DNA from 2 places in the Candidatus Nitrosoglobus terrae genome. Region 1 is predicted to be linked to the other one. Evidence: predicted binding sites of a transcription regulator. Region 1 holds the regulator's gene; the other holds the start of a gene.

The links. The regulator FliA, encoded in region 1, starts transcription of late flagellar genes. The targets are predictions, from matches to a motif close to GCTAAAGTTNNNNNNNNNNCNGCCGATA.
Region 2: the regulator FliA is predicted to act here: its motif matches at 4,263-4,290, upstream of TAO_RS00390 (type IV pilus twitching motility protein PilT).

What each region holds. Positions count from the first base shown of each region.
Region 1 is NZ_AP014836.1:167,735-182,948, forward strand. Features, by position in the region: gene TAO_RS09810 (class I SAM-dependent methyltransferase) at 1-987, shown strand, start outside; gene TAO_RS09815 (glycosyltransferase) at 984-3,239, shown strand; gene TAO_RS00870 (hypothetical protein) at 3,330-4,619, shown strand; gene TAO_RS00875 (glycosyltransferase family 2 protein) at 4,680-5,723, shown strand; gene TAO_RS00880 (NAD-dependent epimerase/dehydratase family protein) at 5,745-6,764, shown strand; gene TAO_RS00885 (RNA polymerase sigma factor FliA) at 7,438-8,163, shown strand; gene TAO_RS00890 (hypothetical protein) at 8,611-9,006, shown strand; gene TAO_RS00895 (TerC/Alx family metal homeostasis membrane protein) at 9,127-10,344, shown strand; gene TAO_RS00900 (mechanosensitive ion channel domain-containing protein) at 10,441-13,842, shown strand; gene TAO_RS00905 (hypothetical protein) at 13,854-14,123, opposite strand; gene TAO_RS00910 (ATP-dependent nuclease) at 14,278-15,214, opposite strand, start outside.
Region 2 is NZ_AP014836.1:66,943-82,156, forward strand. Features, by position in the region: gene TAO_RS00360 (tetratricopeptide repeat protein) at 1-384, opposite strand, end outside; gene TAO_RS00365 (AmpG family muropeptide MFS transporter) at 568-1,752, shown strand; gene TAO_RS00370 (DUF167 family protein) at 1,757-2,065, opposite strand; gene TAO_RS00375 (YggT family protein) at 2,073-2,642, opposite strand; gene proC (pyrroline-5-carboxylate reductase) at 2,632-3,489, opposite strand; gene TAO_RS00385 (YggS family pyridoxal phosphate-dependent enzyme) at 3,517-4,230, opposite strand; gene TAO_RS00390 (type IV pilus twitching motility protein PilT) at 4,347-5,384, shown strand; gene TAO_RS00395 (MBOAT family O-acyltransferase) at 5,700-7,187, shown strand; gene TAO_RS00400 (hypothetical protein) at 7,187-8,215, shown strand; gene TAO_RS00405 (hypothetical protein) at 8,711-9,352, shown strand; gene TAO_RS00410 (DUF6164 family protein) at 9,555-9,920, opposite strand; gene TAO_RS00415 (DMT family transporter) at 9,934-10,833, opposite strand; gene TAO_RS00420 (metal-sensing transcriptional repressor) at 10,968-11,141, opposite strand; gene TAO_RS10125 (DMT family transporter) at 11,175-12,236, shown strand; gene TAO_RS00430 (TMEM165/GDT1 family protein) at 12,251-12,829, opposite strand; gene TAO_RS00435 (cation:proton antiporter) at 13,057-14,298, shown strand; gene TAO_RS00440 (DUF3298 and DUF4163 domain-containing protein) at 14,355-15,203, opposite strand.

The DNA of each region.
Region 1 (15,214 bases):
CGAGAAAGTGAGTTTAAGCACTATTATTTAGATACCTTACCCCCCGCTATTTATCGTCTACTAGCAGCTTATCCAGATAGTTTAACCTATCAGTTTATTGTGGAAGTGACCCCAGAGCAGCAGGCGGCAAATTTAAATGCTATTCATCAGGGCGTGAATAAATTTTATTTTTCCACGCAGATGTATTGGCGTTTTGAGGGGGAAGAATATCAAGAGGAAAACAGTATTCAAGCTTTGGGTGTTATTGGCGATAAGCGGCAGGTTATCCAATTTTCTTTTCCGCTCACCAAGCAATTACTTAGCGGAATACGGATAGATTTAGCTGATCGCCCCGGTTTTTTGCGGTTATATGAAATAGCGCTTTATGATAGTGATAAAAATTGTCTTTGGAGATGGGAAGAAAATATTACTACGTTATTAACCAAAGAAACTCATCAGGTTGAGTTTGCAAGTGGGTTAGTGACCTCTTTTGGAACCAATATGCTCTTAACAGGGGAGGATCCTTATATTGAATTACCCCTGAGTGAATCTGATTTAAAACCGTTAAAGGGTGGAGGTACGTTAGCATTAATACTCTCATGGCCAATATCGGCAGATTTTATGGCACTCACTCAATGTTTAGGACAAAGAGATAGAGCGCTTATCCAGCAGCAGCAGCTCATCGCGCTCCAAAACCAGCAAGCCCATGAAAAAGATAAATTACTAGCGCTTAAAGATAGACAGCAACAGGAGAATGAGCAACTACTGGCACACATCACTGAGCAGCTAAACGAGAAAGAGCGATTAATTGTGCACCATCATTTTCAACTGCGGGAAATCAGCCGGACGGTGGAGCGGCAAAATAACCAGATGTCATACTATGAAACGTTGATTAAGTCGCTAGAGTTTCAGTTGAGATACCGAGATAGCTGGCGGAGTTGGATCCGTAGGCCACTGAGACCGTTAAAGCGCTGGTGGTTAAAGATCATTGAGATTGTAGGTCGATGAACGCCCAAACTATCGATATTATTATTCCTATCTATAATGCCTATGAGCATCTTATCGCTTGTTTAGCGAGCGTTGATCAGCACACCGAGAGGAAATATCAGCTTATTTTAATAGATGATGCCTCAACCGATTTAAGAATCGAATCGTTATTTGAAACGCTTAAGGAAAAAAATAATCCCAATATTCTCTTGCTGAAAAATAAACTTAATCAAGGGTTTGTTGCGACGGCTAATCGTGGGATGAAGGTTAGCAAAAATGATGTGGTGCTTTTAAATTCTGATACGTTAGTCACTCAAAACTGGTTAGGTAAACTTAAACGCTGCGCTGATTCTGATCCAAAGATAGGCACTATAACCCCTTTTTCTAATAATGCTGAAATTTGCTCCTTTCCTGAGTTTTGCCGTGAAAATCCAATGCCTGAAGACCTAGCATTGATCAATCGCGCCATAGAAGCAGCATCAGTGCCTATTGATTTGGATATTCCAACAGGCGTGGGATTTTGCCTATATATACGTCGTAGTTTAATTAACAAAATTGGGGTATTTGATGTAGAAACCTTTGGTAAAGGTTATGGGGAAGAAAACGATTTTTGCCTACGGGCGAGGCAAGTTGGTTATCGTAATGTACTCTGTAGCAACGCTTATGTGGCTCATGTGGGAAGCGGCTCTTTTGGTCAAGAAAAAAAAGAGTTGGCAGAAAAGCAAATGGCTGCATTGTTAAAGAAACACCCCAGTTATTTAACTCAGGTCGCGCGATTTATAGCACAGGATCCTATCAGGCCCATTCGGCATATGATTCAAACCCATTTGCAGATAGTATCCAATCCTCAGAAACTTGGGATTTTGCATATACTCCATGGTCATGGGGGCGGCACGGAGAAGTATGCTCGAAATATCGCCGAGTTAATGGCAGGACAATTTCGACATTACTTATTGATTGCTTTAGAAAGAGAATGGATAGTCAAGGTGATTGATCCAAGCTGCTATCAGGAGCAAAGCTATCATTTTCCCTATCGCGCAGATGAGCTGTGGGTAGTGTTTTTGGAATCTATTTGCGCTTGGCTAGATATTCGCTTATGCCATATTCATCAGCTTTCAGGCTGTCGAGATGGATTGCTGTCAGCATTTAGTCAAACCCATATTCCTTATGGGTTTAGTATCCATGATTTTTTTCTAGCGTGCCCGAGCGTTAATTTTTTAGATGGCAACGGTCATTATTGTGGAGGGGTGACGGAGGTAACTCAGTGTCAAAAGTGCCTTGATGAACAGGTCTCTTTTGCCGGTATGCGTATTAAACAGTGGCGGCTCCAGCATAAAGTATTTCTTGCTAAAGCCGCATTTATCTTTGCTCCCTCTCTATGGGCTAAAAATACTTTTAGCCAGTATTTCCCTGAGATTAAAGTTGAAGAAATGCCTAATGTTCATAGCTTAGAATCCAAAAAATCTTTAACGGGGGGGATTCAGTGTTTCTTACTTCCTCAGGATGGGGTGAAACATATTGGCGTGATGGGTGCCATTGGGCCAGTTAAAGGAGCAAGAAATCTGGAGCAGCTGGTTACTAAAACGCGGGATAGAAAGTTGCCTATTCGCTGGGTGGTGATTGGTTATACGGATCGCCAATATAAACCGTATCAGAGTAAGGACTACGTCTTAACAGTACACGGCCCTTATGCACAAGAAAATCTTGCCAGCTTACTGGATCATTATCATATTTGTCTTGTGGTTTTCCCTTCCATAGGGCCTGAAACGTTCAGCTATACCCTTTCAGAGGCATGGGCAGCGGGTAAACCAGTTTTAGTGCCTCCGATAGGGGCTTTAAAAGAGAGGGTTGAGCAAACGGGCGTAGGCTGGCTCATGGAAGATTGGACAAATGTAGATAAAATCTTGGATCAGATTGTGGATTTGACCTACCAGATGGATCAAAAATCCCCTATCACTGAAATGAAAAAGCATAAATATAACAATAATGAGCAGGTCGCGCTTAATAAGATAGAAAGCTTATATAGTCAGTTCTTGGCCTTAGCTCCAATTCCCTTACAAAAAAGAATATCTCCACTGCGGGTATATGAGGGGGCTTGTTATGGGACAGGGGTGGATAATATTAAAAATAAATTACCTCGTATAAAGAAGGTGATAGGCGCAATGATAAGGTATGGTCTACGGTTCCGTTATACGGTTTTTGGCACGTGGATAGAGCGTAAGTTACCTGCAAGTTGGCACTATCGGTTAAGACGCTTATTGCTTCAGGGTTAGTGATTATTTAGCCATCACCCTACAGTTAGAACTACTCATTAGGCATGGCTATATGCGATGATCTTTTTTAGAATTTTACCTAAAGTATGGATGAATAATAGCGCAAAGGTAATCGCTAGCTTAGTATCACTCGCTTATTTTTTAGCGTTGATGACGATAGTTTTTATCGTTGGGTATTATTTTTTTCTTGTTTATCAAAATAGTGTCAATATCCCATATTGGGATGATTATACTCACTTAAAAGTAATTACTCATATTATTGATGCCGATTCTCTAGTTGAGAAAATTAAATTACTATTTTCCTTCCATAATGAGCATCGTGTTGTCTTCGCCCGTTTAATTACTTTGGCCAGCGTACTATTAACGGGGGAGGTTAATTTTTTTACCCTGATTATACTGGGTAATCTTAGCTTAGTAGGTATCGCGATAATTTTATTTTTAAGTTTTTTTACAGATCAATGCCAAGATTTTAGATGGCGGATACTCTATTTTTTACCTGCCATATGTTTAATATTTAATTTATCCTATTTTGAAGCCTCGCTTTGGGCGTTGGCAGCATTGTCTAGCTTGCCCGTCATTTTACTGTCCTTTTTATCTATTTTTATTTTAACTCGCTCCTCAGACCCTGACTCTTGGTGGGCTTTAGTTGCATTTTTTGTTGGGGTTTTAGCCGTTTTTACCCAAGGTAATGGGCTATTAGTGCTCTATGTAGGGGCTTTTCTTCTTATCCTTCAAAATAGATTGACCACCGGGATGTATTGGGGGATCGGAACCGCAATTATCAGTATTCTATATTTTTATCATTATGTAAGTTTAGATTTCAGCCCCCATGAATCTGGCGTGCTTTCCACTATTGATCCAATTTTAAATTACTTAGTTTTATTTTTTGGATCATGGTCAAGCACACCATTTACTGTGGGTTTATTTTGCTTAGGGTTATTTAGTTGGCTAATATCTTCGGGGTTATATCGAAAAAATATTACCTTTTTTGGGCTTCTAGTTTTTATTTTTTTGAGTGCGGCAGCAGTAGCCAATGGTCGTTACCAGCTAGGGATGGAGCAGGCGCTATCTTCTCGTTATAAAATCTATTCATTATTGTTTTGTGCCATCATTTATTTATCTATCTTTGAATTTTTAAGAAAACCATGGGTAATTAAATGTTTTTTCTTTCTTTTTTTTGCTGCGATGCTGAAGATTAATATAAATATAACGGCTGAGGTTTATGATGCCATCGAGGCTAGAAAATTAATGTTAATAAATGGGCTAGTGTCATGGCAGCAGCAAGGTAAAGGGCTGACTCATTGGGATAACGAGGTTGCCAATGACCTGATCATTGAGGCTATTGACCATCATATTTATTATCCTCCTAAATTTCCCTAATTATAGTAAATCTAGTTTAATTATAATAAGTTAAAGAAAATGATATGAGCAAATCTACTTATGAAAACTGTAGGTGAGGTATATGGACTAGATGCTAATGAGGCTAAAGATCATCCTTTAGTCTCAGTGGTTATTGTAAATTTTAATGGAGGATGGTTACTAAGCGAGGCAGTATCCTCAGTACTAAAAACGAATATTCCTATAGAGGTGATCATTGTAGATAACGGCTCCCAAGATGACAGTATTGCCTGTTTACGTGGGGTCGTGGGTAAAAATCCTCAAGTTCGATTTATTGAGAATGGCTATAACTTAGGTTTTGCGCGAGCTAATAATATCGCTTTAAGGCAGGCAAGGGGGGATTATGTATTGCTCCTTAATCCAGATTGTATTATTCGTCCTAATACCCTTTCAAGTCTTATCGAGTCTATGATGACCTATCCCAAAGTAGGTATGGTGGGATGTTTAATTAGAAATCCTGATGGAACTGAGCAAGCTGGGTGTCGTCGCCGAGTGCCGACGCCATGGCGATCTTTGATTCGCGTGTTGCATTTAAATAAAATTTTGCCTCATCATCCAAAATTTCGTGGGTTTGTTTTGGCCCATGAACCTTTACCGACTCATCCAATATTAATAGAAGCCATCTCTGGTGCTTTTATGCTAGTTCGAAAAGAAGGATTACAGCAAGTCGGATTATTGGATGAGAATTATTTTCTCCATTGCGAGGATTTGGACTGGTGTATGCGATTTCAGCAAGCAGGCTGGGGAATTTTATTTGTTCCTAGTGTAGAAATTGTTCATTATAAGGGTACTTGTAGTAAGTATCAGCCTATTCGGGTATTGTGGCATAAACATAAGGGGATGGTGTATTTTTACCAGAAATTTTTTCGCCAGCAATACTCCCTGCTGTTTATGAGTTTAGTAATTAGTACGGTTTGGGGTCGTTTTTGTGTATTAGCTGGATTAACCCTACTAGAGCAATTAGTAGTTGAATGTAAGAAGAAGCCAGCGGTTGCTAGATCTTCCGGTATCTCATCACATAGAGTTCCCTTGGAAAGAGTCGATCCCCCATCGGATATCGTAACAAAACAGGCGCATAGCCGCTAATTAATAGGGTATCTAACCTGAATGAAGCTACTTATTACTGGGGCAACGGGTTTTATTGGCCAACGCCTGGTGGCTACATTACTTTCAAGATCGGTATCAATTCGTGTATTGGTAAGAAGTACCGATAAAGCTAAAGCGATATGGAGTGATTCTTCGTTAGAAATGTTTCAAGGGGATTTAGCGATACCCCAGCTACCTGAGGATGTATGCGAGGGAGTAGATACTATTTTTCATTTAGCGAGTGGCAGCTTTGCTGAGGATGATAAAACAGGTGAGGCGGAACGGCTACACCAAAAATTAATAGTAGAAGGTACCAGAGAATTACTTCGACTAGCCATAAAAACAGGTGTTAAGCGATTTATTTTTATAAGTAGTGTAAAAGCTATGGGTGAGGGGACAGAGAGCTGTCTGAATGAGTTAAGTTTAGCTGCCCCTAAGACAGCTTACGGTCGGGCGAAATTAAGCGCTGAGCAGATTGTATTAGAATCTGGCCGTGCCTATAACATGCATGTTTGTAATTTACGACTCCCTATGGTGTATGGGGGTGATAGTAAAGGAAATCTTCCTCGGATGGCGATGGCTGTTGCTCGGGGCTGGTTCCCGCCGCTGTCTGAAGCGGGGAATCGACGCTCAATGGTTCATGTAGAGGACGTAGTGCAGGCCATGTTACTTGCCGTTGAAAACCATCAGGCTCATGGCCAAACTTATATTGTTACTGATGATTATATTTACTCTTCTCGTCAGATGTACCTATTGATTTGCCAAGCTTTGGATCGATCCATTCCTCCATGGGTTTTTCCTATTTGGATCCTGCGGGTAAGTGCCAAAATAGGTGATCTTGCTGGGTCGATATTGAAAAGGAAGATGCCTTTAGACTCTAAGGTTTTATACAAAATAACCGGATCTGCATGGTATAGCTGCGCCAAAATAAAAAAAGAGCTCGGTTATAATCCTCAGTATTCGTTAGTAACAGCTCTACCTGAGATTTTAGAAATTTTAGGATTACCGAACTCCTCTAGAAAATCGCAAACATCTTCTTAAAGTAATATGCGGGAGCAAAGCAGACATAAAAATCTATAAATTATTATAAGTAACAATGATTTTCTACTAGATTAATCTTATGCCCTCAAGTATGTGGTTTTCTGGTAAAGCGTACAAACCTGCCGCTATTTCTATAGAGATCCTCTAATCAATCATTGATTGAGTAAAAAGATCTCAGCTCAATAAAGCCGTAATACCACAAGATTGACAGTCATCTATTACCTGCATTTTAGCAGTGCTTTCTGTGATGCTATAGATAATATGCCAAATATTTGGCGGGTTAGGTGCTATAAAGTCAAAATCCCGTCATATTATTTATATACTAGCTTAGATTAATAATAAAATATTTATTTATTATCAATGGGTTAATAAATAATTAATATTATTTTGGTGATTTGGAACAGTTATTGCTTATTCTTTATTTAAACGTGAATGAGTGGCTGTAAAAGCAGGCTATTGGGGATATAGGAATATTAATAGTGATTTTTTATATGTTTAGTTTGGATCTACTTCGAGTAGAGATATATAAATATAAAAAAATAGAACTAAGGTAATTTTTAGTAGAGAGATAACTGATGAAAATTAAAAATAACTTACAATCTTGGTTAAAGGTGTATTTCCTAGAAGGATTAATGAACAGCTATGTTAGGGCAAGTGATAAGGAAGGATTAGTATGAATGCTGTTATTGCCCATTATACTGCTGCGTGCACCCAAAAAGATATCGATAATGTCATTATTGAGTATACATCGTTAGTTAAGCGTATTGCCTATCATGTATCGATTAAGCTACCGCCTAGCGTGCGCTTAGATGATCTTATTCAAGCTGGGATGATTGGTTTATTGGAAGCAGCTCGAAATTATGATGTTTCCCAGGGTGCAAGCTTTGAAACCTATGCTGGAATCCGTATCCGTGGTGCCATATTAGATGAAATCCGCCGCAATGATTGGGCTCCACGCTCTGTCCACCGTAAAGCAAGACAAGTTACTGAGGCAATACGAAAGGTTGAGAATCGGGAGGGACGGGAGGCGAGGGATCATGAAGTGGCAAAAGAGCTAGGATTATCTCTTGATAAATATCATCGACTCTTGCAGGATGCTGGGAGCTATCAAGTACTTAGCCTTGATGAGTTCAGAGAAAATGAAGATGTTAACCTGCCTACTACCTCTTTAAAAGATCCTAGCGGAATATTACAGAACGAAAACTTTCAATCTGCATTAGTGGAAACTATTGAAAATCTACCAGAACGGGAGCGACTGATCATGTCGCTTTACTATGTCGAAGATTTAAATCTTTTAGAGATAGGTAAAGTATTGGGGGTTAGTGAGTCGCGAGTGAGCCAGATTCATGGCCAAGCCGTACTACGCCTTCGTGCGCGCCTGCGCCAGTGGTTAAGCTAAAGTATTTAGCCGGTCTTACTTCCTATGAAGTACCGCCTTATAATTTAATTAAATCAAGAAAAATAATCTAGATTTGGCTTTAAAAAGCTATGAGATGGAGGTAGCTAAAGTTTAATGGCATAAAATTTGCTTAACTTATGCGCTTCTTTGCCGCTGAAATATTGGTATGATATATCTTGCATAGAAAAAATACAGGCATTCCGAAAAATAAAAGGCCCTCACAATAGAGCCAAACCACCGGTGTATGCTCTGAGTGTGGTGTAATAGGTGAGAAACTGCCGCTAAATATACGAGAATGGGAGTGTAAAGATTGCAATTAAAGTAATCTTACAGATGCGGTTGTGACACGCTAGCCGTTAGCTCCGATCACCGGGTAATACCTAGTGTTGTCTAGTAATAGATCTAGTCTATAGATTTAAATTATTATAATTCTAAGAGTTTTTGTTTATGCTAAGTACTGAAAGCTTACAGTTAAGTTTTATGCTATCTAAGTATAGTAAAGAAGCTGTAAAATCTTCCATCCTAGCTTACTATGAATCTAAGTATCTTTGGCGGGATCGTCGCTCAGGGTTCGATCGTCGCAAACCTAAGAAGCTAGGTCTGTCATTTGAGCGACGTATTATTAGAGATCGGCGTAATATTGAATCTCCTAAGGTGATTCAGCATCGTCGAGCTAGAACTCAGCTTAGGAGACGATTAAGAGAATATCAAGTTAGCCACTCTCTTAATCGTCTTTTCATTGGAGCTGCTGCGTTATTAATGGTTATAGTATTAGTGTGCATAATGATTTTCTTAAAATTAACAAAATGCAAAGAAATTTTTATATGCGCTTTATCAATATAAATAAAGCTTAATTGTTTTTATAGGCAAGCACTGGGCTATTAATGTTAATTTTAATAAAAATCAAAAATCAAGTGGAGGTTAGCGGCAATCTTTAGGTGTAGATTTAGGGATAATTAAGTAATGGAGTCCTTAGTTTGGATTGGATCTATTGGGATCATTATTGGGTTATCCATTTTAGATTTTTTTCTTCCTAGCCTTAGACGGACGCGCACAATACCTGCTAAAGAATCCTTGTCTTGGGTAATTATTTGGGGAGTACCCGCCCTTTGTTTTAATATTTTTATATATTTTTTGTATGAAAATAACTGGTTTGGGTGGGCTGATCTACCATCCCATACGGCTAATGGACAACAGGCTGTTATTCAATTCTTTACTGGATTTCTCTTAGAGAAATCCCTATCTGTAGATAATATCTTTGCGGTTACTACGATCTTTTTATACTTAAAAGTGCCCTTGGTGGAGCAAGATCGTATGTTGCAATGGAGTACCCTAAGTGTACTAGGATTACGGGCGGGTATGATTGCACTAGGTGTTGTATTGATATACCGCTTCCATTGGATGAATTATCTATTTGGATGGGTACTCATCATGATAGCTATAAAAACGCTTATCATCCACCAAGATAAAGTCATCATAGGGCATAATCCATTAATCTTATTGGCAATGAGATTTTATCCAATTACAGATAATTTTAAAGGGGAAAATTTCTTTAGCCCTATATGGGGGAATCAGACTATAACTCCCTTTATACTTGCGTGGGGATTAATTGCGAGCAGTCATTTAATCTTTGCTTTTAGTTCTACCCTAGCGGCTTTTGTAGTGAGTCAAGATCCTTTTTTGGTATTTACCAGTAACGCGTTCTCCCTACTCGGTTTTAGAGCACTTTACCTTACCCTTAAAGACTATATAGATCGGTTGCGTTATATTAAGCTGGGTTTGGTTTTTATTTTTGCTTATCTAGCAATCAAAATAATATTCATTCAATCTTATCCTATTCCAAATATTACTTCTTTAGCTGTTATCAGCACTATTCTTACGTTTAGTATCCTTGCCTCAATAGCTGTATTACCTACAGATTCTCATAATAAGAAGCCTCTTTTTAATGATGTAGCTATCTTAGCCGTTCTTAGCTATCGGCAAGCACGGAAAATTGTGGTATTGGTTTCAGGCACTTTGGTACTTTTAGTTGGGATTGCAATGATTGTATTACCTGGCCCGGCTGTTGTTGTCATCCCAATTGGATTGGGTATTTTAGCTATTGAGTTTGCTTGGGCGAGACGGTGGCTACAAAAAATACGTCAAACAGCTGGGAAAATTAAGCAACGGATACAGGGCTAGTTTTGCTGAGTATTAGCAATAATTAACTCATCGGTTGTTATGAAGCAAACGATAAGTTTAAGTAATATCAGCATATGGCTATTAAAATTATTTTTTATGCTTATTTTATGGCAAGAAGCTATTGGAGTTTCTTTAGCAACGCCGGCGATTGAGATTACCCATCTAGATTCTGGTGCGGTACTAGCGCAAGTTCAAGGTAAAATTAAGGAGATAGAAGAGGATCAAGGATTAGATAGTGTACAGAAGAAAAAATTATTAGATCTATACCGATTAGCAAAGGAACGTTTACAGGCGGTTAAGACTTATAAAGATAATGTTAGTGCTTATAGGCAGGCTATTGAGCTGATACCGGCTCAGATAGAGAAAATAAACAAAGATCTTGCGTCCACAAGTACAGATAGGGTTATTACTCCTTTAAATCAATCGGGCGATAGTACTTCTCTTCTTGATCTAGAGCAATACCTAACGCAAAGAGAGGCAAAATTAACCGCCTTAGAGGGGGTCTTAGCGGGGTTAGATAAACAGCTACAGGAGCAGCAACCTCGGATTAGACAGGCACGGGATCAGTTAGCAGAAGCAAAGCAGCGGCAAGAGCAGATAGAAATTGAGCTTAAAGTACCCCCTCGGGAAGGGGAAATTTCTTTTATTTCTGAAGCCAGTCAACTAGCATCTCAAGCCAAATTAGAAGCTTGTCTTAGTGAAATTGAGATGCTTGAACAGGAGTTATTAAGCTACAATCCACGGCTCCAGTTATTGAAAGCGCAACGCGACCTTACTGCCCAACAGATTGCGCAAGCTCAAGTACAGGTTAAATTTCTACGACAATTAATTAATCAGCGGCGGCAGACCGAGGTAGGGCAGGTTCAGAGAGTGACCGCCCTAGCTGAACAAGAATCAGCGGGTAAAGATCCAGCTATCCAAAGATTGGCCGAGCAAAATGCACGGCTGGGGGAAGAACTTGCTTCCATGGTTGCCAAGTTAAGTCAAATTCCTGCTAAGGGTGAGATTGCTGAAACCCAACTAAAACTGATAGAACAAGAATCTAAAAGTGCACGGCAAAGATTAGAGATTGCAGGATTGAATGAAGCGTTACAGCAGATTTTACAAAAACAACGCCGTAGCTTACCTGAGCTAAGCTATTATCGGATTGAAATTAGGAAGAATCGTCAAGAAATGGCTGAAGTCGGCCTCAGTCAGCTGCGCATTGACGATCAACGTCAACAGCTTAGCAAGATTAATGATGCTGTAAACCAAGAACTAGCTGGACCAGTTAGCTTACAGCTACCTCTATCTAAGCAGGGGGAGATAAAAATAGAGGTACGTAAGCTGTTAGAAAGCCAGCGCTCTTTGCTCGATAAACTCAGCGCAACCCAAACCCAGTATCTCTTATCGATAGGAGATTTGGACTTTACCCAACAGCAGCTGATCAGTAAGGTTGAGCAATATACAAAGTTTCTAGATGAGCATTTACTCTGGATTCCAAGTACCTCCCCTTTAGATGTTAGGACTTGGCATGGCTTGCTGATTAGCATCACTTGGTTATTCTCTCCAAGTAATTGGCTAGAAACTACCCATGTGTTGAGAGTAGCTGTGATGGATGAGATTCTATTAATTACTACCGTAATACTCGTTTTTATCGGGCTAACCCTGATGCGCCATCGCTTACCTAAGATTCTGGAATCGATTGCAGAGCGAGTAGCGATGATTTATGTGGATCGTTTTAATTTTACCCTTCGAGCTTTAACCGTAACGTTACTGGCGGCATTACCATGGCCATTATTATCTGGGTTTACTGGTTGGCTGTTACAGATTTCCCCTGAAGCCTCTGAATTTAGTAAAGCGGTAGGGGCTGGATTAACTGCTATTACGCTGCCCTTATTTTCAATGCACGGGCTTCAGCTCTTATGTTACAAAGATAATGGGGTAGCCCAAGCTCATTTTCGCTGGGGATCCCAAGCGGTAGAGGTTTGGCGGCGAAATATTACTTGGGCTATCCCAGTTGGTTTGTCCGCTTTATTTATCACAGCGATGGCAAATGCTCAAACCAGAGAAGTATATGCTGAAAGTCTAGGACGAATAAGTTTTATCATCGGCATGGGAGTATTTGCGATCTTTTTTCAACGAGTGTTAAAACCTAAAGGAGGTATTGTTGAGTGGTATTTAACTGATCAGCCTTCAGGCTGGCTATCCCGTTTTCGCTATCTTTGGTATTCGGGAATAGTTATCTTTCCTACGGCTTTGATGGGGCTAGCGATAATGGGTTATTTTTATACAGCATTGCATCTTAATTATGAAATTGTTGCTACATTTCGGTTGATTATTGCAATCGTGTTGGTTCGTGATTTGGTGATACGCTGGTTAGTCGTCGCTCAACGTAAGCTGGCTTTAGTTAAAATGCGGGAAAGACGTGAAGCTGAACGAGTAACCCTTTCTACTAGAGAGGCCGCAAGCCAATCTGGAGAAGGAATGCCGCCTAAGCTCGATATTGATCAAGTAGATATTCAGACAATTAATGCTCAGACGCGTCAGCTACTACACACTATTATAGGGTTGTCACTGGTCATTGGACTTTGGCTAATTTGGTCATCTACGGTTCCAGCCCTTGGGATTCTGAATGATGTCACTCTTTGGTATCACGCTGTCGTTATTGAAGGGCAAGAGGTTCAAAAGCCTTTTACGCTGGCCAATCTTGCTGTGGCTCTAGCCTTAGCTTTAGTAGCCTTTGGGGCAACGAGAAATCTTCCTGGCGTTTTAGAAATAATGATACTACGGCGGCTGCCGCTGGAGCCAGGCAGTCGTTATGCAATTACTGCCCTATGCCGTTATGCCCTTGGAATTATTGGGATCGTCGTGGTATTTGAAGCTATTGGGGGCAGCTGGTTTCAAATTCAATGGCTGGTAGCTGCCCTTACGGTGGGATTAGGTGTTGGCCTGCAGGAAATATTTGCTAATTTTGTTTCAGGATTAATTATTTTATTTGAGCGACCGATTCGAGTAGGGGATGTGATCACCATTGGAGATGTTTCGGGAACAGTTTCCAGAATTAGAATTCGGGCAACTACGGTGACAGATTTTGATCGTAAAGAACTCATTGTTCCCAATAAAACGTTTATTACTGATAAACTGGTGAATTGGACTCTCTCTGATTCAACGACTCGGATAACGATTAAAGTGGGTATTGCTTATGGATCGGATACTATACTTGCTCACCAAGTCATTTTAGGAGTAGTCAAAGCAAATCCCTTAGTGTTAGAGGATCCAAAGCCTAGTGTTTATTTTATGGGTTTTAGGGAGGGCTTATTGGATTTTGTGGTGTGGGCTTTTGTAAGAGAGTTAGGTAATCGCAATCCTTTAATACATGAGCTAAATATTGCCATTAATCAAGTGCTGGGTGAGCAGGGGATTAAGATCCCTTCTCCTCAGTTAGACATTCATGTGCGGTCTGTTACGCCAACCCCCACGGAAATTCAGCTCTTAAAAGATATAAAAGCAGGCTAAAGACTGGCTACTTATTTTCCTAAGAGTTTTTTAACGCGCTTATATCCGCTTTCTATTTCTTCAGCAGCTAAGGTTAAAGAGGTAAAAATATTTTTAGAGCTGGCAATGGATTCATCTCGAATTGCGTTTAATGTGGGCTTCAATTTTTCCCATTTCTCTTCTATTTGTTCCCATTCTTCTTGAGCTTCAAGCTTTCCTAGATGTATTTGTACCCGTAGCTCATCACGCTGCTGTTCTAAATAATCTAAAAACTCTTGAAGGGAATCTCTATCATGGCTCATAGCGTTTTTCCTTATATAGATATTAAAAATTTAGGATCTCAGCATAATTCATTTAGCTATTTTTGCCAATCTTTATAAGTAGATCCTATTTTAGTGGGTTATCAGTCTTTTGCCTTTTGCCCTTTAGACTACGCGCTTTGTAGATTCTATTGGATTACATTGCACTAACGTAGAGGAATTTATTTATGGCCTTAAAGAGTTTCTCGAATCGATCCAAAGCCTCGGCTACTGCCAGATCGTCCTGTTGTAGGCACTCCGGATTACGTAGAAGCCAATTGGCAGGAATAAAATGGTTAAAGCTGGGAGCATCTGGGGGAAGGCAACGCTCAACCTGCTTTACGATCCTTTGTGTATTCGGGTCGGCCTTGGCTGCCTTGTCAGGTGTGATCTGCTGTATACCCTTTAAGCCAAGTGCTTGGTTGACCAGATCGCAGTATAGTTTCGCCCCGAATAGATCTTCCACGTCCGACTTGTCTTTTCCAGAGAAATTGGTCGCAATAAGGATGCGGGATGACTCCAGAATCTGGCTTTGTCGCAGGCGTTCGATCTTGGATCTGTCGCCCTTTCCGAAGTCGCAGAACACTACGATGTTTAGTCGGTTTCCAGCAAACAGCGACGCAAAAGATGCGACTTTATCTAGTCCTCCCATGGGGCAGATAGTCCAGCGAGTCATATCTAGATATTCCCGCTGCCTAGATTGAAGTGCATTGGACATCATTTGCAGATAGATAATATCAGATGGACCTTCTACTAGTAAGCAATTTGGGCCGATAAAGAGAGATTGAGTAATTTCATAACCGAGGCAGGCTTGCAAAGGGAAGATGGTATCGCGATCTACTGAAAGCACATTGGCCGACACTTTGGTTCCTTTGATCACTGGACGATTAGCATTAGATCGATCTACAAGATCTTCAACTACGCGTACGTCAGTTAAATGCTGCACAGGCACCATAAAGGGTGAATGGGTTGAGTAGATCACTTGATGTTCTGGCAAGATCCGATCATTAATATATCGCAGCAAGTCAGACTGTGCTTTGCCATGGAGCGTTAGCCCCGGCTCATCGAGAAGAATGATAGACTCCCCGGAGTGT
Region 2 (15,214 bases), 100 kb from region 1:
TTGGTATAAAAATCCAAGCTTGATTTGTGCATTTGCATCACCTTGTATCGCTGCTTTCTGATACCATTGGCGAGCTATAGCGTAATCTTGACGTACACCAAAACCATATTGGTATAAAGATCCAAGCCTAACCTGTGCCTCTGTATCGCCTTGCATTGCAGCTTTCTGATACCATTGGCGAGCTCTCGTATAATCCTGAGGTACACCAAGTCCTTGTTGATACAAGAATCCAAAAGCAGATTGTGCTGCTGGATCTCCTTTGCCTGCCCTATCAGCAATAGTTCTAAGCTTATCTAATGCGGGTCCTTCGACAGCAAAGCTAATAGAGCCAATAACTAGGCTCAGTATGGCAGTAATTACTATATAAAATAATCTTGAACTCATAGTTTTTCTCACGTATTAAACTAAAAACCTATCTAGTTTAGTCTATAAATCACTAAGCAATCATGATCAGTTTATGGTCGATGGAATTATAATTCTTTCTTATAACGAATGGCTTCTAATATTGGAGATTTTTTTTTGGCTAGAACGTGGCGGAAATACCTACTTGTTATCTTTTCAAAACATATGATTGTAGCCTTCTTTATGGGTTTTTCCAGTGGGCTACCTCTTTTACTTACAAGCTCTGTATTACAGGCTTGGATGCAGCAGGAAGGTGTTGATCTGACTACCATTGGTTTATTTGCTTTAGTAGGGCTGCCTTATACCTTAAAATTTTTTTGGGCTCCTTTTTTAGATCGTTATCAGTTGGGTCGTTTGGGTCGGCGTCGCGGCTGGCTATTATGGGCACAGATAGGTCTTATTTTAGCGTTAGTCGGGCTAGGGTTTACAAAACCCGCCGTTAGCCCTATCAATGTTGCTGGAGCTGCTTTGTTGGTTACCTTTTTCTCAGCAGTACAAGATATTGTTATTGATGCTTATCGCCGAGAAATTTTAACTGATCATGAACTAGGTTTAGGTTCTGCCCTGTATGTGAATGGTTATCGATTAGGTATGCTGTTGGCCTCTGGTGGGGGGCTTATATTGGCTGATTATTTATCTTTCCCTCAGATTTACGAGTTGATGGCACTCATCATGCTGGTTGGTGTAATAACCACATTACTAGCGCCAGAACCTAAAACTTTTATCGATACACCGAGAACCATACGAGAAGCTATAGTAGATCCTTTCCTAGAGTATTTTCAACGCCAAAATGCGGTACTGATTCTATTTTTTATTCTGTTTTATAAGATTGGGGATGCGATGGCAAGTCATATGACTATTCCTTTTTACCTAGATTTAGGTTACTCCACCACTGAAATCGGTATGATTGCTAAAGGGTTTGGGTTTGGGGCTACGGTTTGTGGCAGTCTACTTGGCGGAATTTTGATGCTACGGATGGGTATTTATCGGTCATTATGGCTGTTTGGTATCTTGCAGGCAGTTTCAACGGTAGGTTTTGCCGTGCTAGGGAGTTATGGTTACAGTTTGCTGGGTCTTGCTTTGGTGATTGCTTTTGAAAATTTAACTGGAGGAATGGGAACAGCTGCTTATGTAGCATTTATGGCAAGTTTAACCAATAAGAAGTTTACAGCTACCCAATACGCCTTACTTTCTAGCTTAATGGGTATTCCCCGCGCTATCATCGCTGCACCAGCGGGTTTTTTTGCTAAAAGCTTTGGCTGGGTATCATTTTTCTCTTTTTGTGCCTTAATTGCAATTCCGGGATTGCTTTTATTACGTCATCTTCGGCCTAAGCTGCTAAAAATTTAGGGGTTTATAATTTAATATTTGCTTTTTGCAAAACCGTATTGAGCAGTAATTTATCTGGGTTTTTAATTCGTATACGTTTATTTTGGCTTGTAGCCCCGGAAAGTAGATGGATTCTATCTTTATTGGTATGGAAAAATTTAGCTAAAAATTGGATTAAATAGGCATTAGCTTTTCCTGCTATTGGAGGGGTAGTAATTCTTATTTTTAACTGATCTTTATAGAGGCCAATGATTTCATCACGGCTAGCTCTTGGCTGGAGTCGTACCTGAATAATCAGAGAATCCTGATCCCATAAATACCAAGAATTAGCCATTAAAATCTCAGATAAGGTGAGGAAATAAAGGCTCGATAAACATAGAGACTACTTGTAAACCTAGCAAAACGACAAGCGGTGACAGATCTAAGCCTCCCATGAGAGGGATTACATTTCGAGCAGGGCGTAATAGTGGCTCATTAAGGCTATATAGAAGGGTAGTGATAGGATTATAAGCTGCTGGGGCTGGGGCTACCCAGCTTAAGATGGCCTGAATGATAATAGAAATCTTGAAAACCTCAAATACCAAACCGATTAGATCGCCCATACTTGCCAAAAGTAATAAAGGTAATGAAGGCGTACTTGATATTAAGCTTGAGACAATAGTCAGTTTAACTATGGTAAGGGCTAAGAGTAAGACAATAGAGGCAGTATCAAGGTTACCAATAGGAGGTAGGGAACGACGCAAAGGGTGAAGTAGTGGCTGGGTGATAGTAACTAAAAACTTTGCTACTGGGTTATAAAAATTAGCGCGTACCCATTGTAGAATCAGGCGCAACATTAATACGAGGATGTAAAAATTAAATAACGTATTAATAATAAACACTAAAGGATTAATAAAATAATCACCGGTCATGAGTAGCTCCAAGCTCCTTGGCAAGTTCTTGGGTACGATTACGGGCAGCTTCCAATGCATCAGCAAAAGCTTGGTGGATACCAAATTTCTCTAAAGTAGCAATAGCACGTTCGGTAGTCCCACCCGGTGAGGTAACCTGCCGCCGTAGACTGGTAGTATCCTCCTTACTTTCTAATGCCATTTTAGCGGCTCCTAATGCGGTTTCAAGGGTTAATAAGCGGGCGCTATCTGGATCAAGTCCTAAATGGATAGCCGCTTTTTCCATGGCTTCCATTACCAGAAAAAAATAAGCAGGTCCACCACCTGATAGCGCAGTCACAGCTTCCATTAAATGTTCGCTGCTAAGCCATAAAGTCATCCCTACGGCTCGTAATATAGACTCGGCTAGCTGTCGCTGTTGGGAAGTAGTCTGAGGGCTAGCAAACAAGGCTGTGGCGCCCGCTTGAACTAATGCGGGTGTATTGGGCATTGCGCGAAGAATGGGCGCTGAGCATCCAAGCCAATATTCTAAATCGGAAATTCGAATCCCGGCGGCGATGCTTATCCACAACGGCTGACTTGGCGTAGCTAGTTGTTTTAGGGCGATACTCGCGGTTTTTATCTGTTGTGGCTTAACTGCTAGAACAACTACCTCCGCTTTCTGGGCTGCTTGAAAATTATCCAAAGTGGTATTAATACCAAAATGGTGATAGAGCCTATCTAGTTTACTTTGATCAGGATCGGCAACCCAAATAGCTTGGGCATCATAGCCATTAGCAATTAAGCCACCAATAAGGCTAGTGGCCATGTGACCCCCCCCGATAAAGGCAAGGGCTTGCTTATTTGTGGCTTGATTTTTTAGCTTCATGTTCAAATCCAGAAATGGTACAGAATATTAAAAGGGCTGTTGTGGTTTAAGGGGTTTTTGTGGTCGAGAGCCAAAGATGGCGGTGCCGATGCGAACTAACGTAGCGCCTTCAGCAATAGCAGCTTCCAAATCATCTGACATTCCGATGGACAGGATATCTAGTGCTAGTCCCATCTGGCGAAGCTCGATCCATAGCTGATATAAAGCTCGAAATGGTTGGCGTTGTTCTTCAAAATCAGAGGTAATGGCGGGTACAGTCATTAATCCTCGTAATGAGAGTCGAGGTATTTCGGCTATCTCTTGTGCCAGCTTAGGAAGATCTTCAGGCATAACGCCGGATTTGGAATCTTCATCGCTAATATTAACTTGCAAGCATATATTAAGATCCCCTAGTTCCGGTGGCCGTTGATCGCTAAGGCGCTGGGCAATCTTTAAGCGATCAACGCTATGTACCCAATCAAAGTGAGTGGCAATATCGCGAGTCTTATTTGATTGGATAGGGCCAATAAAATGCCATTCGTAGTGTTCTGATTCCAGTTCTCTAATTTTTGGTAGTGCTTCTTGCAGATAATTTTCACCGAAAGATCGCAATCCAGAAGCGGCTGCCGTACGAATTGCATCTACCGAGCAGGTTTTAGTGGCAGCTATCAGCGTAACGCTCCCTGCAGGGCGGCTAAAGCGTTGTTCAGCTTGAGTAATTCTAGCGCGGACTTGTGCTAGTTGTTGTTCAATCAGTGCCATATTTTATTTGCTACCTCCTAGCTAACAGAATAACTTTAGTTTGGTTAAGTTTAACCGATATTGCTAATGAAAAACTGACCATTCTCCAAATACCTTAAAAATTATTGAATAAATTTATGGATATCACTGCGTTACTGGCTTTTAGTGTGAAAAATTCTGCTTCCGACTTACACCTCTCTGCGGGGCTTCCGCCAATGCTTCGGGTAGATGGTGAGATACATCGGATCGACTTACCGGCTCTGGATCATAAAGAAATTCATAGCACTATCTACAGTATCATGAATGATAAGCAACGTAAGAGTTTCGAGGAATTCCTTGAAACTGATTTTTCCTTTGAAATCCCTGGATTGGCTCGTTTTCGGACTAATGTATTTACCCAGAATCGCGGATTGGCCGCGGTGTTCCGCACTATTCCTTCCAAAGTATTAACTTTAGAAGAACTTAATGCTCCCTCCGGATTTAAGGATATTGCTAATAATTCTCGGGGAATTGTATTAGTAACAGGGCCAACAGGTTCTGGGAAATCCACTACCCTAGCGGCTATGATTAATTATAAAAATGAGAATGATTTTGCGCATATTTTGACTATTGAAGATCCTATTGAGTTTGTGCATGAGAGCAAAAAGAGCCTTATTAATCAAAGAGAAATACATCGAGATACTTATGGTTTTAATGAAGCGTTACGTTCAGCCTTACGGGAAGATCCTGATATTATCTTAGTAGGTGAAATGCGAGATCTAGAAACCATTCGCTTAGCTTTAACAGCGGCAGAGACAGGTCATCTAGTTTTTGGTACTTTACATACCAGTTCAGCAGCAAAGACGATTGATCGTATTATTGATGTTTTTCCAGCTACGGAGAAGGCTATGGTACGTTCTATGCTTTCTGAGTCCCTGCGAGCGGTTATCTCTCAAACTCTACTTAAAAAGGCAGGTGGGGGTCGAGTAGCTGCCCATGAGATTATGGTAGGTACGCCCGCCATTCGTAATCTTATTCGTGAGGACAAGATCCCTCAAATGTACTCTGCTATTCAAACGGGGCAGAGTGTAGGTATGCAAACCCTAGATCAATGTTTGTTGGATCTAATCCGCCGTAATGTCGTCACGAAACAGGAGGCGGTCAAAAAAGCGGTGAATAAGGATATTTTTCGCTAGAGTACTGATAATTACGGGGTATTTACTTAGAAAACAATACTTATGATTTATACGATAGCAAGAAAAAATTTGATATCTATGATTATGCTATATCAATCTTTGGAATTGCTACATGTTTATTTAGTGTCTTGGCGTATTGAAAAAGATAAACTGGTTGATACCCTTGTTACTCACAATCAGATCTCTAGATAGGGCTGCGTTAGTAAAGACGCTTTAAGAATGGAAATTTTGTTACTTAGATTGATTTAAGATAAGCTCTAGCGCGAATAATTTCAAATAGTTTCAGAAATAGCTTAAACTTTCTTACCTCTTGCTGTGCTTTTTACATCCGCCTTATTTTCTTTTCTATATCTGCCCATTGTTGCAACAGGTTTCTTTATATTTGGTCGCTATCCGCGGGCAGCATCGGCTTGGCTTGGGCTGGCCTCCATATGTTTCTACGGCTATTGGATGCCGAAATACATTGTATTATTGCTAGTATCAATTGTAGTTAACTACGGGTTTGGGGTTGTCATTGGCAGATTACGTGACAAGGATAGTAATTCCAGCGGAATATCTGCACGTATTGCATTGATTTTTGGCTTAATCTTTAATCTTAGCTTACTGTCTTGGTTTAAATATGCAAATTTTTTGCTGGATACACTACGGGCAATTAGCAATTTAAATTTGTCCGAAATCGATGTAATTTTGCCCATTGGAATTTCATTCTTTACTTTTACACAGATAGCCTTTCTGGTTGATACGTATACAAAGGGAACACGCGAGTATCGTTTCATCCATTATTTATTGTTTGTTACCTATTTTCCACATTTAATTGCTGGGCCAATTCTGCACCATGCCCAGATGATGCCTCAGTTTGCAAGCCTTGAAATCTATCGTCCTCAAATAGCAAAAATAGCTGCTGGGCTTGGGTTATTTGCATTAGGCTTAATTAAAAAAATTATACTGGCAGATGGTATTGCTCCCTATGCTGATGCGGTATTTGATGCTACAGCGGCTAGTCATTTGCCAACTATGCCTGAGGCTTGGATAGGGGCGGTTGCTTATACGTTACAGCTTTATTTTGATTTTTCAGGTTATTCTGATATGGCTGTGGGTTTATCGATGATTTTTGGAATTCGGCTACCCTTCAATTTTGCTTCACCTTATCGTGCTACCAATATTTCCGAATTTTGGCGTCGTTGGCATATGACTTTATCTGCTTTTTTGCGTGATTATTTATATATTTCACTTGGGGGTAATCGGCGTGGAGAGTTGCGACGTATCATTAATCTTATGGTAACGATGCTTCTTGGCGGTCTTTGGCATGGCGCGAGCTGGACATTTGTAGTTTGGGGAGGAGCGCATGGACTTTACTTAGTAATGCACCATAGTGTTGGTAACGCGTTTACCCGATATCTTGCTTTTCTAGTGCCCCGCTCTTTTATTACATTGGCGGCTTGGTTAATGACGATGTTTGCTGTTATTGTAGCTTGGGTCTTTTTTCGCGCTACTGATTTCACGTCGGCTAGCATTATATTATCAGCCATGTTCTCAATTGTAGATGCCGACTCTTTCCCAAAGGTTTTGTTTAATGCTGGATTAAGCACATCTCGTGGTGTTTGGTTAATTCTGGTATGGAGTTTAATTGCAGTGCTGCCAGTAAATTCAAATATGTTATTTGATCGACTACTTAAGGTTTGCATCCAATCTCAATGGATTGCTTGGTTCAGTACTGGGGCAGCGACTACTATGGTAATAGCGCTAATCATTATTAACGAGCTGCGTGCCAGTATAAGCCCATTTATTTATTTTAGCTTTTAATGTTTCATAAAATTTTACCCTTAGCCCTCGGATCGCTAGTTTCACTCATTGCTATGGAGCTGGTGCTGCGTGTTTTACCAACGCCAACAGCTACTCATATGGGGCAATACATTGATCCGTTTATAACGACCTATCCACCAAACTTTGAGTTTCAGAGTGCTACTGGGTGGGACTTTCTTAATCCTCAACGACAACGCTCGAACGAATTTGGGTTTATTCCTAATCGGTCATTTTCATCTTCATTGGGGGCTGTTGCACTGATAGGAGATAGCCTAGTTGAGCAATCAATGCTTGCTCCATCAGATCGCTTGGCAGCAAAGCTTGAAAATGAACGTAATGGTGTCCCTGTTTTTTCATTAGGGATTCCGGGTAGCAGCTTGTTTGACTATCTTGAACGAGTTAGGTTTGCATATGATACGCTAGGTATTAGAAAGTTTTGGATTGTTGTTGAACGCGCCGATGTTCACCAAAGTCTTTGTGAGCATGCTTCCTATACAGATGTCTGTCTGGATAAAAACGGTGAACTCTTTCACAAGAAGAAGCTGGCTCATAGCGCTCTGCGAGATCTTCTTGCACACTCCGCTATCTTGCAGTATTTTTTCGGTGTATTAAGGTTATCAGCTGGAACTTTAACCAAGATTATTAACCCTTTTTCTACCCTAAATATGGGAGCTAATGTCACTACAGTAATAGATGATAGGCCCTCACCTCTCTCGTCGGCTGAAACTCAAGTGGTTAAACGATTTTTCCAAGATCTCACAAGTTTTAGCTCGATAAAAGCAGGTATTGTACTTGATCCACAAGTTGGAAATCTTAATCGTAGCGAAGAGTTTATTAGTCCTGCACTGGAGTCAATGTATAAACAGGCAATTGCAACGGGTATTGCAGTAATTCATCCTTTTCAAGATTTAAAACAATATTCGGATTCAACTAGGCTAGAAATGCGAGTTGGCCCTTATGATGCACATTGGAATGCACGAGCAAATATTATTATCGCTAAAGCAATCCTCAGGGACGCACCGATGTGAATCTAGAGAGAATATAACTAAGCAAAACCCTATTCTGATCTCTAAAGATCCTTGATGGTTTAATCTCTGAAAAAGGGATATAGTTGTGTTATTTATTACGTTTTTCTGCGTAGCCTTATGCTAAATTTCCTCAACTCCTTTTCATATTATTAGCTTTTTTATATTACATGCGAGTAATTAATAATTACGCTAATGAGTGGGAATAATTAATATGGTGCCTTAAAAAAATCTGACTTATTATTAAGAGAGTGTTTAGTAAGATTTTTAAATTTTTAGCACACTATGCGCAAGATAGTAGCAAATTAATGTTATCTATGGATTAGTAATAAATAATAGATAAGTGGGCAAATATTAGCTATATACTTAAAAGTTAAAAATATATTAATAGATAGTTTTATCACGATGATGAGGCCTAATTATTGCCTAATCCAGAAAGGATCCACCTGCTTTCCTGCTTATTTAAAGAGGTCGGTAGGTTAGAGAGGAAAGAGAATAATGAAAAAATTATCACAGAATGCTTTTTTTCTTACCATAACTGCTCTTTTCTGTATATCTCATGCTTGGGCACAAGGAAGTAGCCAAACGCAGCAGCCCGGTTACATAGGACTACCTTGCGTTACAACGGATAAAGGGTATGTCGTTCATTTTACTGCCTACCAGCCAGCAGCAGGGACGATGGAGAAAGAAAAAGAAAAAGAAGGGGAAGTAAGATCAGCATTTCAGCGTTTTTGCCATGATCTACCTATAGCAGGTGTTACCTATATCACAATTGATCTTGTTGACAAATATACTAGGAATCGACTTGTTGCTCTTCGGATTGTGGAGGTGGAAGCAGGTGAGGAACCAGATTCCATAACAGAAGTACGCACATTAATAGATGTCCCAGAGAAGAAATATCGTACAGGTCTGGTGGAAACTCAGGTGACGTTTGATCAAAAAGGTTTATATGCGGCTATTTTAACTATAGGAGGGGAGGAGCTCACTATTCCGGTGCGAGTGGGAATAGAAAAGGAGATTCCATTAGCGCGACGGATATCAAATATAGTTTTAGGAGTTTTAATACTTTCTATACTTGGTTATGTGCTTTATCATTTTAGATTACAAATTTTAGCGAAGATAAAAAATAAAAAAGCATAGCTCACTTATATCTTAAAATAGATACTCCGATTGCCCAATTGCAATGTAGGCAAGAAAATATCTATGCTTGGGTAGTCGGATGTTTTTGTTGATAAAGCCATTGTTTTGCTAATGATTATTCTAAGTACAATAGTCGGTTTTTCTGACAGGAGATATAAGACAGATAGAAGTATGGTAGGCTGACGATCTCTACGCCTGCTTGCTAGTTTCCAAGGCTTATGAAGGGCTTGATAGATAAATAAAGTATTATAATAATTAACATTAGATGGGATATTATTTTAATAGGATCTTTTTTAATTCTATCAATAATAGTTTCAGTTTTTCCTTCCCTTTTTAATTTTTCATGTTCTTTTCTTGCTTTATAAGCCTTCTCCGTTTGGTATCTTGTAATGAGTAAATTTGCTTTTTCTAGTAGATGCTCATTTTTTAAATAGATAGCTGCCGTCGATATTCCCCATATGCTGGAAGGAGTTTCATAATAGTTTATTTCATTTTTATTCAGTAATTCCCGAATTTCTTCGGCTTCATCTTCAGATACATCTCTAAGTGAGAATAATTTACAAGCCATAGTTAATTTTACGCTAATTACTATTGATGTTAGTTGCATTTTTATTTTCGTAAATAGGCATTCTTCGGCTGATTGCTACTGTAGTGACTACTAGCCAGGCAAAGATAACAGTGGTGGTGTTTATTTCTTCTCCAATAAGTATTTGTGAGGCAGCAATGGTAATAAATGGTTGAATTAATAGTGTTTGGCTGACACGAGCAACGCCACCAAGGGCTAAGCTTTTATTCCAGAAAAAAAGCGCAAATAATTGCGATACCAATGCTAGATATAGAAAACTGACCCATATATTAATGGGTAGCTTATAAATTTCTTCTGGAGCAGTGACTATTGATGGAACGAGTATAATGGGCAGTGAAAGTACCAGTGCCCAACAAATTACATTCCAGCCTCCTATTTCTCTAGCTAGTATCCCCCCTACCGCATAACCGATTGCCGCAGCAATCGCCGCACCTAGCAGGGCAATATCTCCCCATAAGAGATTCCCTACCTCTTGTAAAAAAACGTAACTTATTACTAAGGTAGCCCCTAATATGCTTGAGAGCCAAAAACCCAATGAAGGTTGTTCTTTTCCTATCTTGGCTCCAACAGTTGCTGTAATTAATGGTTGAATACCTAGTACGACACCGCCATGGGAGGCAGGAACAGTCTTCATAGCCCAAGCAGATAAAATAGGAAAACCAATCACTACCCCGAGCGCAACAATAATAAGCTGTAAAATCTGTTTTTTACTAGGAATTATTTCCTTTGTAAGTAGTAGCCATAATCCTGCAATTGTGGCGGCAATCACTGCCCGTCCTGAACTAATAAAGATAGGATCAAGATAAACTACCACTAAGCGGGTAACAGGTAAGGTTAATCCAAATCCTATTACGGCTATTAGGCCCAGCATCAGCCCTTTTTTCTCATTATTCATGCCAGTGAGATAGTCCAAGAAAGGTAGAATGATTAATAGACGAAGATAGCAGCGAGCAAATTAAAAAGTATTTTACTTTATATTTTGGGAGGTTAAAAAAATTATCTCTAGAAGCAGTACTAGCAACGTAGTTTTTAATGGCTTTGGCCATCAGGCTCTGTGCAGTACCACCTACGGCGGCAGTCTGATGCAGCTACTTCAGCGCAACCCTGCTCAGCATCTAGTGCCCGCTCAATGGCTTCTACTTGGTTGCGGATGCGACGTACGCATGCTAGTAATTTAGCTTTTCCTTGGACGGTATGGCTCATGGCAATATATATAGATGTAGGGGATACATTATTATGAAAACTCGTATTTTCTGGTCTTCTGCCATCTACGCGGCTCTGGGGGCTGCTGCATTGTTTGGTGCCAGTACTCCGCTTGCAAAAGCGCTGCTACATGATACTCCCCCCGTTTTGCTGGCTGGCCTGCTGTATCTTGGCAGTGGAATTGGCCTAGGGCTGGCGAGGCTAGCGCGTGATCGCAGTTGGTGTATCCCGACAATGCCACGAGCCGAGTGGTTATGGCTGCTACTTGCCATCGGATTTGGTGGGGTGTTAGGGCCTTTGGCCTTGATGTTGGGGCTTACATTTACGCCCGCATCGACGGCTTCTTTGCTGCTTAACTTGGAAGCAGTGCTCACAGCAGTTTTGGCTTGGGTTGTATTCCATGAGAATGCTGATGGCCGTATCGTTCTTGGCATGATACTTATTGTGCTGAGCGCGTTGCTGCTAGCGCTACCGGGATCATCAGATGTTGCCTCTCTCAATTGGGGCAGTTCTTTGGTAGCCGCCGCTTGTTTGTGCTGGGCGCTTGATAACAACTTCACCCGTAAAGTGTCGGCCACCGATGCCCTCTTTGTTGCCGGTACCAAGGGCCTGATGGCGGGCGTTGTGAATGTCGGAATCGCACTGTGGATTGGCGTCAATTGGCCTACTGCCCCGTTCATAGGGATGGCGATGGTGGTTGGCTTTCTGGGCTACGGCGTGAGCTTGGTATTGTTCGTCCTTGCCTTGCGCGGACTGGGAACAGCGCGCACTGGCGCGTACTTCTCTACTGCACCGTTCATTGGCGCTGCTATTGCAATCTTGGCTTTCGGTGAGCCCACATCTTGGATGTTTTGGGCTGCCGTGTTGCTGATGGCTATAGGTGTTTGGCTTCATTTAACCGAGCGTCATGAGCATATGCACATGCATGTACCCATCACGCACACACACCCCCACGTGCATGACTCGCATCATCGGCATACTCACGACTTTTCTTGGGATGGGAATGAGCCACACACGCATGAGCATGCGCATACGCCCATTACACACAGTCATCCTCACTATCCAGATATTCACCATCAGCACCGACACACGTAGGTGAGAGGTGAGACTCAAAGTTTTAATCCGCCCCACGCACTCCACAATGTCACCGCGCCAAGGATAGTAAATGCGGTGGCAGCAACCGTACGCACCAGCTTCATCGGGATTTTGGAGCCCAGTTTATCGCCCATGAATACGGCGGGAACGTCCGCAACAAGCATGCCGATTGTCGTGCCGATGACTACCAGTAACGGTGTCCCATAGTGCGCCGTTAGGGCGACGGTGGCGATCTGGGTTTTATCGCCCATTTCGGCAAGGAAGAAGGTAATCAAAGTGGCACCAAAGACGCCGAATCTCCTAATGGCGGTGGCCTCTTCATCATCCATACTGTCTGGAATCAGGATCCAAGCCGCCATCGCGATAAATGAGAAGCCCAAAATCCAGTGTAGGATTTCAGGGTTCACTGCAGAGGTGATCCACGCACCCAAGGCACCGGCAAGGCCGTGGTTGACGATGGTGGCAACGAGAATACCGAGGATAATTGGTAGCGGCTTTTTAAAGCGAGCCGCTAAGACAAAGGCAAGAAGTTGTGTCTTGTCGCCTATTTCGGCGAGGGCGACGACACCAGTCGATACAAGGAGAGCTTCCATACAAAAATCCCTAAGCTAGATGACAGACGAATGACTATAATGCATCTGAAAATAACATAGCTTGGATGTAATTCTTAAAGTGGATTTAGCTATTTTCACTCACGTTTAGAAGTATGCTGGAAATTCTCTCCTATTCTTGGTTGGAGGATCTGGCTATTTTTTGCTGTCCAGTAGCAAAATTCATGCTCATTCTTTAAAAAATAGCAAAACCATCAGATAATCGGGGGATGAGTATACTTAATATTATTACTATTTTAGTCGTATTGACTGCTATTTTGGGTTATCTAAATGCTAGATTCCTGAAATTGCCCGATACTATTGGGGTAATGGTGACTGCCATTGTGTTCTCTATCCTTATCTTGGTAGTGAATAGTATCTTTCCAGAACCTTTTGTTTTTGTAAAAGAGTTAGTTACAAAAATAAATTTTACAGAGGTATTGCTTGACGGATTTTTAAGTATTTTTTTGTTTGCGGGCGCTTTACAGACTGATGGGGATTCTCTGAAAACAATGCGTGGCCCTGTGCTTTTGTTTGCTACTGTTGGCGTTCTTGTATCTGCTCTTCTAATAGGGGCAATGATGTTTGTGGGGTTTGAGCTATTAAATTTTAAAATCCCATTTATTCATTGCTTATTGTTTGGTGCCCTTATCTCACCTACTGATCCTATTGCTGTTTTAGGAATCCTGAAAAAGGCTAGAATATCTAAATCATTAGAAATAAAAATCGTTGGAGAGAGTCTTTTCAATGACGGTATGGGTATTGTTATATTTCTCACTGTCTTCCATGTTGCTCAGCTTGGGGGTGGGAAGATAACCAGTATTGATATCAGTTTATTATTTGTTGAGGAGATCGGTGGGGGTATTTTACTGGGATTAAGCCTAGGATATCTGGCTCATTTTTTAATGGGATCTATTAATAATCCACAAATAGAAGTATTGATTACACTTGCCGTAGTCCTTGGGGGTTACTGGTTGGCTAACCAGCTGAATTTTTCCGGGGCTTTAGCTATGGCAATTGCTGGACTAATGGTTGGACATAAAGGCTTTCATACTAATGATATATCGGAAGCCACAGAAAATTATGTGGATAGATTTTGGGAGCTATTAGAGCTGTTTTTTAGCACTATCCTTTTTTTACTGATTGGTTTGCAACTCATTATTATTCCATTCAATTTGCAATACTTATTAGCAGGTGTTTTAACCATACCTATAGTATTGCTGGCACGTTATGTTTCGGTATTTTTTCCTCTTTACGTGTTTGAGAAATCTCTTACTCTTGCCTTGCAGGAAGGGCTAATCATGACTTGGGGCGGCTTGCGCGGGGGTATTTCTATTGCGCTAGTCCTTGCCTTAGAACCTGACATGTCTCGTGAACTACTGCTTACCGTCTGTTATATTATAGTAGCATTTTCCATTATTATACAGGGGCTTACCGTAGGAAGGTTAGCTAAGAAATACCGTAATATCTAAGTTTTGAGGATGGAATGTTAGAAAATAATTAATAAACAGATGCGCCTTGCGCTAAGCTACTGTATAGCAAAGCTACTTAAGTAATTAGGTTTTAGGAATTGAGCAAATATATAAGCTGGAACCTCAACGGTTTGAGTACCGCTTGCATACGGTGCGATTTGATAGGGTGGAAAAACTAGAATAATCCCAGGGCTAGCAGTCTGTATGTTAGCCGCTGATTGTATGATAAATGCGGCATAATTCTCAGCGGTGGGTTGAGTACCCTCGTTCAGCATTTGCCTCATGCGGAATCCCCATTCCTGAACAGCTTCGAGGGATCCTTCATCTGATTTGGGGGCTTCTATCTGGAATTTTTCTAAGAGTGTACTGCGAGCAAAATTAGCTAGTGCGCTAAGGGCAGGATTGAAGCTAGTAAATAAATCAGCCAAGGTGATGAGCTTACCCAGTTTGCGATCGTATACAAAAGTGGCTTTGATCGGTATTGGATGGGCCCCTCCAGTATTTGAGCTACCCGTTTCTAGGATACTAATAAAAGTGTCAATTTGGCTGATAACTTTGAAGTCTATTAGTAAGTCAAACTGGCGATCGGCAAACTCGGGTAGGTGTTTCCAATCAGGCAGTGCTTGCAAGAACTCATGCTTAGCGTTATCGGCAGCGGTGCGTATTGCGTCGACCAGAGGTTTTTCATCGGCAGTCAATGTTGGCAATGTAATTGTGATCTTATAGCGCTTGGTGATGATGCGATCACCAGATAACGGTACAATGCTAGTGGGTATAAGATCTATAGTAGCTTTACTGTTAGCTACTTGCGCTGAATGTATCATCTCTGGTGTTACTATTATTCCTAGCATCGTGATAACAATAAAACTTACAAGCACAATCAGGAGCCATTCTTTAGCTTTCATTTATTTACCAG